Regions from separate parts of the Rhodoferax koreensis genome, predicted to be linked through region 1. Evidence: predicted binding sites of a transcription regulator. Region 1 holds the regulator's gene; each other region holds the start of a gene.
What was found. The regulator LexA, encoded in region 1, represses DNA repair genes until DNA is damaged. The targets are predictions, from matches to a motif close to ACTGTATNNNNATACAGT.
Positions count from the first base shown of each region.

Region 1 (4,227 bases):
CGGCGCCGTCCCCGCGGTGCCCGGAGCCCTGCCCGGCTTCAAGCAGCTTCCGCCCGCGCTCAGCCCGCTGCGCCACATCGGCATCTACGGCTACCGCGCCGGCTTCCTGAAGCTGTTTCCCACGCTGGCTCAGGCGCCGGTGGAGGTCTGCGAAGCCCTCGAGCAACTGCGTGCGATGTGGCACGGCCACCGCATCGCGGTGCATGTGACCGAACATGCGCCGGGCCCGGGTGTCGACACGCCAGACGACCTGGAACGGGTACGCAAACTGTATTGACACCACGCTGAGCCGAACGGGCGCACACACGCCGCGCGCGTCGCCTGTCAGCCAGCTGCAGGGTGGCGCATGCTATCCTTCTCCAATGAAGCGTTGCGGCCACTTGCGCGGCCAGCATCGCCACGACTTCTAAAACTCCGAGGACATCCATGAGATTGATTTTGTTGGGCGCACCTGGCGCGGGCAAAGGCACGCAAGCCACCTTCATCTGCCAGAAATACGGCATCCCACAGATCTCCACCGGCGACATGTTGCGTGCCGCCGTGAAGGCCGGCACGCCCCTGGGCCTGCAGGCCAAGGCCGTCATGGAATCCGGCGCCCTGGTGAGCGACGATCTCATCATCAACCTGGTCAAGGAACGCATGGCCCAGCCGGACTGCGCGGTCGGCGCCCTGTTCGACGGCTTCCCGCGCACCATCCCGCAGGCCGAAGCCATGAAGGCCGCCGGTGTGAAGCTGGATTACGTGCTCGAGATCGACGTGCCCTTCGAAGCCATCATCGAACGCATGAGCGGCCGCCGCTCGCACGCACCTTCGGGCCGCACCTACCACACGAAGTTCAACCCGCCGAAGGTCGAGGGCCTGGACGACGTGACTGGCGAGCCGCTGATCCAGCGCAAGGACGACGAGGAAGAAACCGTGCGCAAGCGCCTCGAGGTGTACAGCGCGCAGACCCGCCCGTTGGTCGACTACTACGCCAACTGGGCCAAGGCCGAACCGGAGGTGGCCCCGAAGTACCGTGCCATCAGCGGCATGGGCACGGTGGACGAGATCACCGCGCGCGCACTCAAGGCCCTCTCGTCCTGATCGACACGCCCTTGCACCAAAACCAGGCCGCTCCGAGGAGCGGCCTTTTTCATGTGCGGGCTGGAGAGAGCAGCATCAGCAGCAGCGCCACGCGTGCCTTCACCGGCGACAGGCTGCCTGCATCGGGAAGCACAGCGCCTGGTGTGGTGAGGATGCGGCCGCCGGTGCAGCGGGTGGCGCGCAACACCTGCACGCCTTGCGCCTGCGCCGCAAGCAGGCCGGCCTCCAGCGCATGGTGCACCGTACCGTTGCCGGTGGTGGCGACCACCAGGCCAGCAACGCCCTGCGCCACCAACGCCTCGACCAGGCCTGCGCCCGCGCCCGCATGGCTCATGACGATTTCGACGCGCGGCCAGTCCGCCGCAGCCACGGCTGAGGCGCCAACGACCTTGCCCGCAATGCCCGCGGGAACAAGCGATCGGCCCGACGGCCAGGCGCGCAACAGTCGCAGCGCGCCCTCTTCCACATAACCCACCGGCCCGGCATCACCCGAGCCGAACGCATCGAGCCGGTAAGTGTGCACCTTCTGCACGTCGAAGGCGCCATGCACCACGCCCGCGCACACGGCCACCACACCACGCGCACCGGCACTGCCGGCGACGGCCACGGCATCGAGCACGTTCTGCGGGCCATCGGGCGACAGCGAACTGGCCGGCCGCATCGCGCAGGTCAGTACCACGGGCTTGGCCGGATCGAGCACGGCCTGCAGGAAAAGCGCGGTTTCCTCCAGCGTGTCGGTGCCGTGCGTGATCACCACGCCGGCCACGTCGTCCTGCGCGAGCCAGTGCGCCACGCGGCCGGCCAGCGCCTGCCAGACGGCGAAATCCATGTCCTTGCTGTCGACCTGCGCCACCTGCTCGGTGACGATGCCATAGCCGCTTCGGGCCAGTGCAGGAATGGCTTCGAGCAATTGGTCCACACCGACCTGGGCCGCGGTGTAGCCGATGTTGTCGCCGGCCGTGGCGGACGTGCCGGCGATGGTGCCGCCGGTGCCCAGCACCACGATGCGAGCCGTGGAAGTTTCAACAGATTTTTCCGACATCGCTTGCAATCTTTCAAAAACTGAACAAAAATACAGGTACTGGATATTCAAACAGCCTGACGATCCAGAACCTCATGCCCTGCACTGCTCCGGAGCCACACATGGATTTGACCCAGTTTCCCGCCAAACTCACCGCCCGCCAGCAACAAATCCTGGAACTGATCCAGACCGCAGTGTCGCGTACCGGCGCCCCGCCCACCCGCGCCGAGATCGCTGCCGAACTCGGGTTCAAGTCGGCGAATGCGGCGGAAGAGCACTTGCAGGCCCTGGCGCGAAAAGGGGCCATCGAACTCGTCAGCGGTACGTCACGCGGCATCCGGCTCAAGAGCGACACGCTGCGCTCCATCAACGAGTCGCGCAGCCGCTACAGCATGCCCCTGCCCGGCATGGCGCAGATGGCCCTGCCGTTGGTCGGACGCGTGGCCGCCGGTTCGCCGATTCTGGCGCAGGAACACGTCGACCAGACGTATTACGTGGAAAGCAGCCTGTTCCAGCACAAGCCCGACTACCTGCTCAAGGTGCGCGGCATGTCGATGCGCGACATCGGCATCATCGACGGCGACCTGCTGGCCGTGCAGTCGGCCAAGGAAGCCAAGAACGGCCAGATCGTCGTCGCCCGCCTCGGCGACGAGGTCACCGTGAAGCGCTTCAGGCGCACCAGGGATGCAATCGAGCTGCATCCCGAGAACCCCGACTTCCAGACCATCGTGGTGTCCCCCGGCGAACCCTTCGAAATCGAAGGCCTGGCCGTCGGGCTGATCCGCAACACCATGCTCATGTAGCGCTCTCGCGCATCCCCATGCCACAACGGGTGGCGGGCGTTGGGCCGTGCAAGCGGCCGGCAACCCCGTTGCGGCGTGTTCTTTTGCAATCCTGCCTGTGTCTTATCTCTGGTACCAAAGGAGTTTTCACATGGGAATCGCATTGTTTTCTGCCGCCAACCTGATCGAGTCGCTGCAAGGTGTGATCGGCTGGCTTGCGCCGCGCGACCAGCGGGCCGCTTCGGCGCATAACGCACCGCCAGCAGTCTGGCATCGGCCCGCGCGCTCGCGTGGCCGCAGCGGCCATGCGGTACCACACGCCGGCCACATGACACCTGGTGGTGGCTTCGTCTCACTTGGTTCCGATCACGCGGCGGCGCCGCTGCTGCCTTGCCCCACCGCGCCGCGGCAGGCTGCACGCAGCCTGCGGGCGCAACGGCCGCTGCGCGTGGTCCGTGTCATGGATGCGTCCACCTCGTCGACGCTCGTCGGCCGCATGGTGATTTCAGGCCGCATGGCCGACGTCTGCGCCGAACTCGATCGCCTGGCCGCACTCGAGGCGGGCACCTCATCGGCGCTGGCCATGGGCTGACGGTCAGCGACCCCGCTGTAAAAGCGTGTTAACGCTACGCGCCTGAAGGCCTGGCTTGCGGCCTGCGGGCGGAAAATCAAATGGCCTCAAGGCACAATGGCGCCATGAACATTGTGATTCTCGACGACTATCAGGATGCGGTGCGCAAGCTGAACTGTGCCGCCAAGCTCGAACCCTATGCCGCCAAGGTCTACACCAACACCGTCAAGGGCCTGGGCCAGTTGTCGGTGAGGCTGAAAGACGCCGACATCATCGTGCTGATCCGCGAACGAACCCACCTGAACCGCCAACTCATCGAAAAGCTGCCCAAGCTGAAGATGATCTCGCAGACAGGCCGGCTCGGCCCGCATGTCGACGTGGGCGCCTGCACCGAGAAAGGCATCGCGGTGGCCGAAGGCGGCGGCTCGCCGATCGCACCGGCCGAACTCACCTGGGCGCTGATCATGGCCGCCACGCGCCGGCTGCCGCAATACATCGGCATGCTCAAACATGGCGCGTGGCAGCAGTCGGGCATGAAGGCCGGCTCGATGCCGCCCAACTTCGGCATTGGCACCGTGCTCAGGGGGCGCACCATCGGCATCTGGGGTTACGGCAAGATCGGCCAGATCATCGCCGGTTATGCGAAGGCCTTCGGCATGAACGTCATGGTCTGGGGCCGGGAAGCCTCGCGGCAGAAGGCCTTGGCCGACGGGCTGGGCGTGGCCATGAGCCGCGAAGCATTCTTCGCCGAGGCCGATATCGTTTCATTG
Region 1 is NZ_CP019236.1:3,453,615-3,457,841, forward strand. Features, by position in the region: gene kdsB (3-deoxy-manno-octulosonate cytidylyltransferase) at 1-277, shown strand, start outside; gene adk (adenylate kinase) at 427-1,083, shown strand; gene RD110_RS16040 (asparaginase) at 1,133-2,125, opposite strand; gene lexA (transcriptional repressor LexA) at 2,227-2,907, shown strand; gene RD110_RS16050 (hypothetical protein) at 3,038-3,478, shown strand; gene RD110_RS16055 (D-2-hydroxyacid dehydrogenase family protein) at 3,583-4,227, shown strand, end outside.

Region 2 (4,227 bases), 2.9 Mb from region 1:
CGACAAGGTGGAAGAGATTCCCGTGGCCGACCCGCCCCACGTGCACCAGCCGCTGGTGCAGACCATCGTCGACGAGCTGAACGGACAGGGCCGTTGCCCGAGCACCGGCGACAGCGGCGCGCGCACGGGCTGGGTGCTCGACGAAATCCTGAAGGATTTCCGGCGCGACTGATTTGCTATTGTTATGGTAGCGGCTGGCGCAGGATCCAACTGCGCCAGCGCTTGATTTTCCTCTTACTTCAGAGACTGCAGATAGGCCACCAGGTCGGCGCGCTGCTTTGCGTCCGGCAGGCCCGAAAAGGGCATCACATTGCCGGGAATCGCCGCTTGCGGGTTCGCGATGTACGCCTCGAGCTTGGCCGCATCCCAGTTGTACGCGGTGGCCTTCATCGCGCGGCTGTAGCGGAAGCCGGGGAAGCTGCCGACCTTGCGGCCGTCCACGCCCTGCAGGCTCGGGCCCGCGCCGTTCGTGCCGTCGATGCTGTGGCAGGCCGCGCATTGCGCGAACGCGGCTTTGCCCGCGGCCACGTCCTGCGCCTGGGCGGTGGTGATGGAGAGCAGGGCCCAGGCGGCCGTGGTCAGGTGTAAAGCGGTTCTCATCGTGTGTTCCTCAAGTTTCAAAGCATGCGCGGCCGCTCGACATAACGCACCAGGTCGTCGCCCAGGCGCAGCGCCAGCGCGGCCAGCGGGCCGGTCGGGTTGTAGCCCGCGTTGTGGGCGAACACCGAGGCGCCGACCACGAACAGGTTCTGCGCATCCCAGTGCTGCAGATGCGGCGACACCACGCTGGTCTGCGGGTCGGCACCCATGATGGTGCCGCCGGTGATGTGGGTGCTCTGGTAAGCACGGGTGTCGAACAGCGCCGGTGTGGTGGTGGCCGGGGTGATGATGTCGGCGCCGAAGTTCTTCGCGATCTCGTTCTGCTTTTCCGAGATGAATTTGGACACCTTGAGTTCGTTGTCGCGCCAGTTGAAGTTCATGCGGATCAGCGGCTGGCCGTACGAATCCGCGTAGGTCGGGTCCAGGTCCAGATAGTTCTGCCGGTGCGGGTAGCAACTGCCCTGCATGCCGATCGCCATCGAATGCGCATACCAGTCGGCATTGGCCTTCTTCCAGGCGCTGCCCCAGCGCGGTGTGCCCGGCGGCACGCGGCGCGCACCGATCGGCCGGCCGTGGAACATGCTGGCGTTGATGCCCGCGCCGCCGAGGAAGCCCAGGCCGCTGTGGTCGAAGTTGTCGTTGTTGAACTCGTCCATGTAGACCTGGGTACTGCCCGTCGCGAGGAAGGGGTTGAACCACTTGTCCTTCATGAAGATGTTCACGCCGCCGCCGAGCTGGTAACAAAAGTTCTTGCCGACCACGCCGGTGTTGCTCACCGGGTCATAAGGCTTGCCGATCTTGCTGGTGAGCAGCAGCTTGGTGTTGGTCATGGTGAAGGCGCCGAGCACCACCACGTCGGCCGGCTGCTCGTATTCCTGGCCGGTCTGCAGGTCGACGTAGTGCACGCCCGTCACCTTCTTGCCTTTGGCGTCGTAGGTCAGGCCGAGCACATGGCACTGCAGCCGCACCTCGAATGCCTGGCGTTTTTTGAGCATCGGGTACAGCAGTACCTCGGGCGAAGCCTTGGCCTGGGCCTCGCAGATGAAGCGTTCGCAATGGCCGCAGTATTGGCAGGCGCCGAGCTTCTGACCATCCGGGTTGGTGTAGGCGCTCGACGAGTTGGCCGCCGGCGTGGGGAAGGGCTTGTAGCCCATCTTCTCCGCCACGGCCTTGAAGGTCAGGCCGGCCTCGGTGTATTCCAGCGGCTTCTGGGCGTATTCGCCGTCGCGCGGCGCCTCGAACGGATTGCCGCCGGCCACGATCGTGCCGTTGATGTTTCCGGCCTTGCCGGCGATACCGAACAGCTTCTCGAACAGCTCGTGGTACGGCCGCATCTCCTTGTAGCTCGTGCCCCAGTCCTGCAGCGGCATGTCTTTCGGGATCGCCTGCTTGCCGTAGCGCGTCTCGTTGCGCGTCTTGAGCTCCATGTCGTATTCCGACCAGCGCCAGGTGTGGCCGTTCCAGTGGTTGGCCGCACCGCCCAGGCCTTCGCCCGGCAGGAAGGCTTCCATCCAGCGCACCGGCAATGCGGTCTCTTTGGTGTCATGGCGCAGGGTGTAGGTCTGTACCGACCAGTCCTGGATCAGGCCCTGGTGCGTGTCCCAGCGCAGCTCGTCGCGCTGCGTGGGCAGCTTGGCTTCGGCGCCCTTGGTGTGGTCGCTGCCGCGCTCCAGCACCAGCACCTCGATGTTCTTGTCGGTCAACTGGCGCGAGACCAGGCCGGCCGTGAGTCCGCCGCCGACGATGACGACGCGTTTGCTCGGGAGTTTCTTGATCATGATGGTGCTCCCTCAGCTGAAGTCGGCGATGGATTTCGGGTCCTTGGCGCCGGGGAAAGGCTTGCCGCGGAACTGCACCATGTCGATGGTGTGCGTCGCCGGCAGGCCGGGGTAGCCGATCAGCTTCCAGAACACCTTGGCCGTGTTGCCACCGTAGATCGGGTCGGCGAAGCAGGCCTGGTTGAACAGCGGATACACGAGTTCGTTGAACCAGGCCGCCATCGGCAGCCGCGGGTCGGTGACCTTGCCCGCGGCCAGGTCGTTGAGGAAGGCGTCTGCCTCGGCGGGTGTGATCTGGTCGAAGGGCTTGCCGCCGAAGCGCGTGGCGCAGGCTGTATTGGCGGCGGCCACGCCGGCCTTGAAATACTGCTCGGGGGTCAACGGCAGTTGATAGCCGTGCTGCGGCTTGCCTTCGGCCCAGGGGCCTTGCTTGTAGCGGCGCGCGCCCTTGCCGAAATCGCCCGCGAGCTGGCGGTCGATGTAGATGGCCAGTCCGCAGTCCACGCCATTGGGTGTCATGTCGTCGGCCGGACACATCACGTTGACCATGGTCTCGACGAAGGCGGCCTCGTCCTGGCTCAGCGAGAGGTAGCCGACAACGGTGTTCACCACCGGCCCGGGCGCAGCTGGCGTTTGCGTGGCTTGCGCCGCGGCGCCGAGCGAGGCCACTGCGGCCGAGCCGCCGACCAGGCCGGGCGCAAACGGCATGCTGCCGGTGACGGCGGCGATCTGCCTCAGGAAGCCGCGCCGCGCGGGCACGGGTTCATCCTCGTCTCTTCGATTGTCGTTCTGGCTGCTCATGGGCTCGCTCCTGTCGTGGGGTGCCCAGACCGTGAGGCGGTCTGCGGGCAGCACGAATCTACGCAGGCGAAGGGATGGCGTCAGGGTGCGATGGTCATGAACGTCGCATGACGAAAGTCACCCCGCTACCGCAGGTTATTCCGATGGCTGTATATTTAAACAGCTTCCAAGGAACACCGTGGAGATCAACCGCAAACTCGCCATCCTTGCCGACGCCGCCAAATACGATGCCTCGTGCGCGTCAAGCGGTACGTCCAAACGCGACTCGGTCGGCGGGCGCGGCATCGGCTCGACCGAGGGCTCGGGCATCTGCCACAGCTATGCGCCCGACGGCCGCTGCATCTCGCTCTTGAAGATCCTGCTCACCAACTATTGCGCCTACGACTGCCTCTACTGCGTGAACCGCGTCAGCAGCAACGTCGCCCGTGCCAGGTTCACGGTCGAGGAAGTGGTGCAGCTCACGCTCGACTTCTATCGGCGCAATTGCATCGAAGGCCTGTTCCTCAGCTCGGGCATCATCCAGAGCGCCGACTACACCATGGAGCAGGTCGTCGAGGTGGCGCGGGTGCTGCGCGAAGTGCATGATTTCCGCGGCTACATCCATCTGAAGACCATTCCCGAAGCCAGCCCGGAATTGCTGGCGCGCGCCGGCCGGTATGCCGACCGGCTCAGCATCAACGTCGAGTTGCCCACGGTCGAGGGCCTGCATGCGCTCGCACCCGAGAAGGACGGGCAGGCCATCCGGCGCTCGATGGCGCGGCTGCGCATCCACATCGACGATGCGAAGGAGGCGGCCAAACCCCTGGCACCGCGCGCGCAGACGGCTGTGCGCCCGCGCCGGGCGGCGGCGCCGGTGTTCGCGCCGGCGGGGCAAAGCACGCAGATGATCGTCGGCGCCGACGCCACCAGCGACCGCAGCATCCTCACGGCCAGCGCCAGCCTGTATGGCGCGTACCGCCTGCGCCGCGTGTACTACTCGGCGTTCAGCCCGATCCCCGACGCCTCGCGCGCCCTGCCGCTGGCCGCGCCGCCGCTGGTGCGCGAACAC
Region 2 is NZ_CP019236.1:569,613-573,839, forward strand. Features, by position in the region: gene RD110_RS02760 (Gfo/Idh/MocA family protein) at 1-172, shown strand, start outside; gene RD110_RS02765 (c-type cytochrome) at 235-600, opposite strand; gene RD110_RS02770 (GMC family oxidoreductase) at 618-2,378, opposite strand; gene RD110_RS02775 (gluconate 2-dehydrogenase subunit 3 family protein) at 2,391-3,179, opposite strand; gene RD110_RS02780 (putative DNA modification/repair radical SAM protein) at 3,358-4,227, shown strand, end outside.
Region 2: RD110_RS02780 (putative DNA modification/repair radical SAM protein) is a predicted target of LexA. The motif match lies at 3,326-3,343, and genes of this name have one in related genera.

Region 3 (4,227 bases), 2.3 Mb from region 1:
CCGCCTCTTGCACGGTGAAGGCCGGAATGCCGCGTGGCACCGGCACCCCAAAATTGCGCAAGATTTCCTTGCCTTGGTATTCGTGAATCTTCATGAGGACTCTCTCAGGAATGGATGATCTTCGCCCGCGGGAAATGTTGGACGCTCCGCGGCGGGCGCTCGGGTGTCAACCCGTGAATGTATCATGGTGAACCTGAACCAGACCTGACGCAGGCTGACCATACTGATTTACCCGAAACTGGCTGGAATCCGATATGCCCAAAGTTTTTATCGACGGTGAAGCCGGTACCACCGGCCTGCAAATCCGCGAGCGCCTGCAGCTGATGCCGCAGATCGAGCTGGTCAGCATTGCGCCCGAACTGCGCAAGGACCCGGCCGCCAAACGTGCGTTGATGGGTGAAGTCGACCTCGTGATCCTGTGCCTGCACGACGATGCGGCCATCGAATCCGTGGCCATGATCGACTCGCTGCCCGGCAAGAAGCCCAAGATCATCGACGCCTCCACGGCGCACCGCACGGCGCCCGGCTGGGTCTTCGGCTTTCCCGAACTGGTGCCAGGGCAGAAGCAGGCCGTGGCTCGCGCGGAACGTGTCGGCAACCCGGGCTGCTACGCCACCGGCGCGATCGCGCTGATCCGGCCGCTGGTGGACGCCGGCCTGCTCGACAAGGACGCGCCGCTGGCACTGCCGTCGGTGAGCGGCTATTCAGGCGGGGGGCGCGGCATGATCGAGGCCTACGAACGCAACGAGGCGCCGCTGTTCGAGGTCTATGCCCTGGGCCTGAAGCACAAGCACCTGCCCGAGATCATGAAGTACACCGGCCTCACGCGTCGGCCCATCTTCGTGCCGTCGGTCGGCAATTTCAAGCAGGGCATGCTGGTCCAGTTGCCGCTGCACCTGGACCTGTTGCCCGGCCAGCCGACCGCGGCCGACCTGCATGAAGCCCTGGTTCAGCATTACGAAGGCAGCGAATGGGTCACGGTGGAGCCGCCAACGGACACCGGCAAGCTCGACGCACTGGCGCTGAACGACACCAACAAGATGGAGTTGCGCGTCTTCGCCAACGAGGAGTTTCGTCACGCCGTGCTGATCGCGCGGCTGGACAACCTGGGCAAGGGCGCGAGCGGCGCGGCGGTGCAAAACCTCAAGCTGATGCTGGGCCTGTAAGGCGCCGCTCAATCATCCTGCGGTGCACGCAGCAGCTTGCCGACCACCGCACCGGAAAAACCCCGCGCCATCAGAAAACGTGCCTGCCTGGCATGCTCTTTCGGGTCTTGCGGCAATGCGCCAAAGCGCCGCCGCCAGACCTCGCTGGCACGTGCGAACTCGGTGTCCCGCAGGCTGTCCACCGCTTCGGAAATAACCTCCGGCGCAACGCCTTTGTGCTGCAGTTCCTGACGCACCCGTGCCGCACCCATGCGCGGTGCGCGCTGGTGCAGGACCGACTCGACCACGCGCGCTTCGCTGATGAAATCCTTGGCCTGCAGTTCGTCGAGCACACGCTGCAACTCACCCGGCTCTTCCTCGAATTTCACAAGCTTGCGTTCCAGCTCGGCGCGCGAATGCTCGCGGCCGGCAAGGTAGCGCAGGGCGCGGCCCTTGAGCGAAGGCTGGCGCGGATCGAAGGCCATCGGCGAATCCTGGTGTGCGTGAGGCCTACGCCAGTTCCGCGTCCTTGTCCTTCTTGCCCTTGGCCTTGGCCTCGGGCGCACTGCCCTCGAGCGCGGGCAGCAGCGGGATGCCCAGCGATTCGCGCACCTTGTTCTCGATCTCATGCGAAAGATCGTGGTTCTCCCGCAGGAATTCACGTGCGTTGTCGCGGCCCTGGCCGATCTTTTCGCCGTTGTAGGCGTACCAGGCACCCGACTTGTCGATGATCTTGGCCTCGACGCCCATGTCGATGATCTCACCGTGGCGGCTGATGCCTTCACCGAACAGGATGTCGAATTCGGCCATCTTGAACGGCGGCGCCACCTTGTTCTTCACCACCTTGACCTTGGTTTCGTTGCCGATGGAATCGTCGCCCTTCTTGATGGTGCCGGTGCGGCGGATGTCCAGGCGCACCGAGGCGTAGAACTTCAGCGCATTGCCGCCGGTGGTGGTTTCGGGGGAGCCGAACATCACGCCGATCTTCATGCGGATCTGGTTGATGAAGATGACCATGCAATTGGCCTTCTTGATGTGCGCGGTGAGTTTGCGCAGCGCCTGGCTCATCAGACGCGCTTGCAGACCGGGCAGGCTGTCGCCCATTTCGCCTTCCAGTTCGGCCTTGGGCGTGAGCGCGGCCACCGAGTCGACCACGATCAGGTCGACCGCGCCAGATCGCGTCAGCGAATCGACGATTTCCAGCGCTTGCTCGCCGGTGTCGGGCTGGCTGATCAGCAGATCCTGCAGGTTGACACCGAGGTTCTGCGCGTACTGCGTGTCGAGGGCGTGTTCGGCATCGACGAAGGCACAGGTGCCGCCGAGCTTCTGCATCTCGGCGATGACCTGCAGCGTGAGTGTGGTCTTGCCGCTGGATTCCGGGCCGTAGATCTCGATCACCCGGCCGCGCGGCAGGCCGCCGACGCCGAGCGCGATGTCCAGGCCGAGCGAACCCGTGGACACCACCTGGATGTCCTCGATGACCTCACCCTCGCCAAGCCGCATGATCGTGCCCTTGCCGAACTGCTTTTCGATTTGCGCGAGCGCGGCTTGCAGGGCCTTGGCTTTTTCGGGGTTGCCGGCGGTCAGGTTCTTGACGGGTGCGTCCATGAGAATTCCTTTTGAAAATCAATGAGTTGGCACATCTCATGAACTGTGATTGAGCACAGCCTGGATGCTTGAACAGTAGTTTAAGCCAGCTGTTGTATTTCACAATGGCTTTATTTGGTCAGTTTGCCTTATTATTTGCCATGTCCTCCGCTTTGCGTGAAAACGTTCCGGAAAACCCCTGGCGCGATACCCATCTGGGCCGCCTCATGGGCGATGCGCTGCGCCGCTTCGACGCCCGGGTGCTGGCGCTGATGGCGCGCAACATCGAGGTGCCGCTGGCCTTGAGCAACCTGGCCGCGCGCGCCCAGGTCAGCGCCGCCCATGTGCACATCACCCGCCATCTTCCACCGCAAGGCGCACGGCTCACCGAGCTCGCCGCCAGCGCCGGCATGAGCAAACAGGCGATGGGCGACCTGGTGGACCAGTGCATGGCCTGGGGACTGGTCACGCGTGAACCGGATCCGCTGGACGCGCGCGCGCGCGTGGTGCGGTTCACGACCACCGGCCTGGCCTGGCTGCAGGCTTTCAGGGACGCCGTGGCGCAGGCCGAGGACGAGTTCCGCGGTGCGGTGGGCCCGGAAGTGGCCACCGTCGTGGCCTTGGGTCTGGAAGCCTATGCCAGTTGAGCCCGGTTGAGACTTGTCAAGCCGATCGAAGGTAGGCGACCTAGAATTTCAGGCGCACACTGTGCCGGATAAAAAATCAAGGAGACAAGCATGCGAATCCTCATTGCCGAAGATGACCAGGTCCTGGCCGACGGCCTGCTGCGGGCGCTGCGGGCTTCGGGCGCGGCGGTGGACCACGTGTCCAGCGGCACCGAGGCCGACGCCGCGCTCATGACCAACAGCGAGTTCGATCTGCTGATCCTCGACCTCGGCCTGCCCAAGATGCACGGCCTGGAGGTGCTGAAGAAGCTGCGCGGGCGAAGCTCCACCCTGCCGGTGCTGATCCTCACCGCCGCCGACAGCGTGGAAGAACGCGTGAAAGGCCTGGACTACGGCGCCGACGACTACATGGCCAAGCCGTTTTCGTTGCAGGAACTCGAAGCCCGCGTGCGTGCGCTTACCCGGCGCGGCACGGGTGGCAGCAGCAGCATCAAACACGGCCCGCTGAGCTACGACCAGGCCGGCCGCGTGGCCACCATCGACGGCAAGATGGTCGAGCTCTCGGCGCGCGAACTCGGCCTGCTCGAAGTGCTGCTGCAGCGCGCCGGCCGCCTGGTCAGCAAGGACCAGCTCGTCGAACGCCTGTGCGAATGGGGCGAAGAGGTCAGCAACAACGCCATCGAGGTCTATATCCACCGGCTGCGCAAGAAGATCGAGAAGGGCCCGATCCGCATCGCCACGGTGCGCGGCCTGGGCTACTGCTTAGAGAAGATATAACGCCGCCTGCATGAAAATTTTCCAGCGCGAGCAACGGTCGCTTTTTGGAGAGATTCTCGACTGGATGCTCACGCCGCTCTTGCTGCTGTGGC
Region 3 is NZ_CP019236.1:5,719,065-5,723,291, forward strand. Features, by position in the region: gene sucC (ADP-forming succinate--CoA ligase subunit beta) at 1-94, opposite strand, end outside; gene argC (N-acetyl-gamma-glutamyl-phosphate reductase) at 255-1,166, shown strand; gene recX (recombination regulator RecX) at 1,175-1,630, opposite strand; gene recA (recombinase RecA) at 1,656-2,753, opposite strand; gene RD110_RS26410 (MarR family winged helix-turn-helix transcriptional regulator) at 2,894-3,379, shown strand; gene RD110_RS26415 (response regulator) at 3,470-4,135, shown strand; gene RD110_RS26420 (sensor histidine kinase) at 4,146-4,227, shown strand, end outside.
Region 3: recA (recombinase RecA) is a predicted target of LexA. The motif match lies at 2,813-2,830, and genes of this name have one in related genera.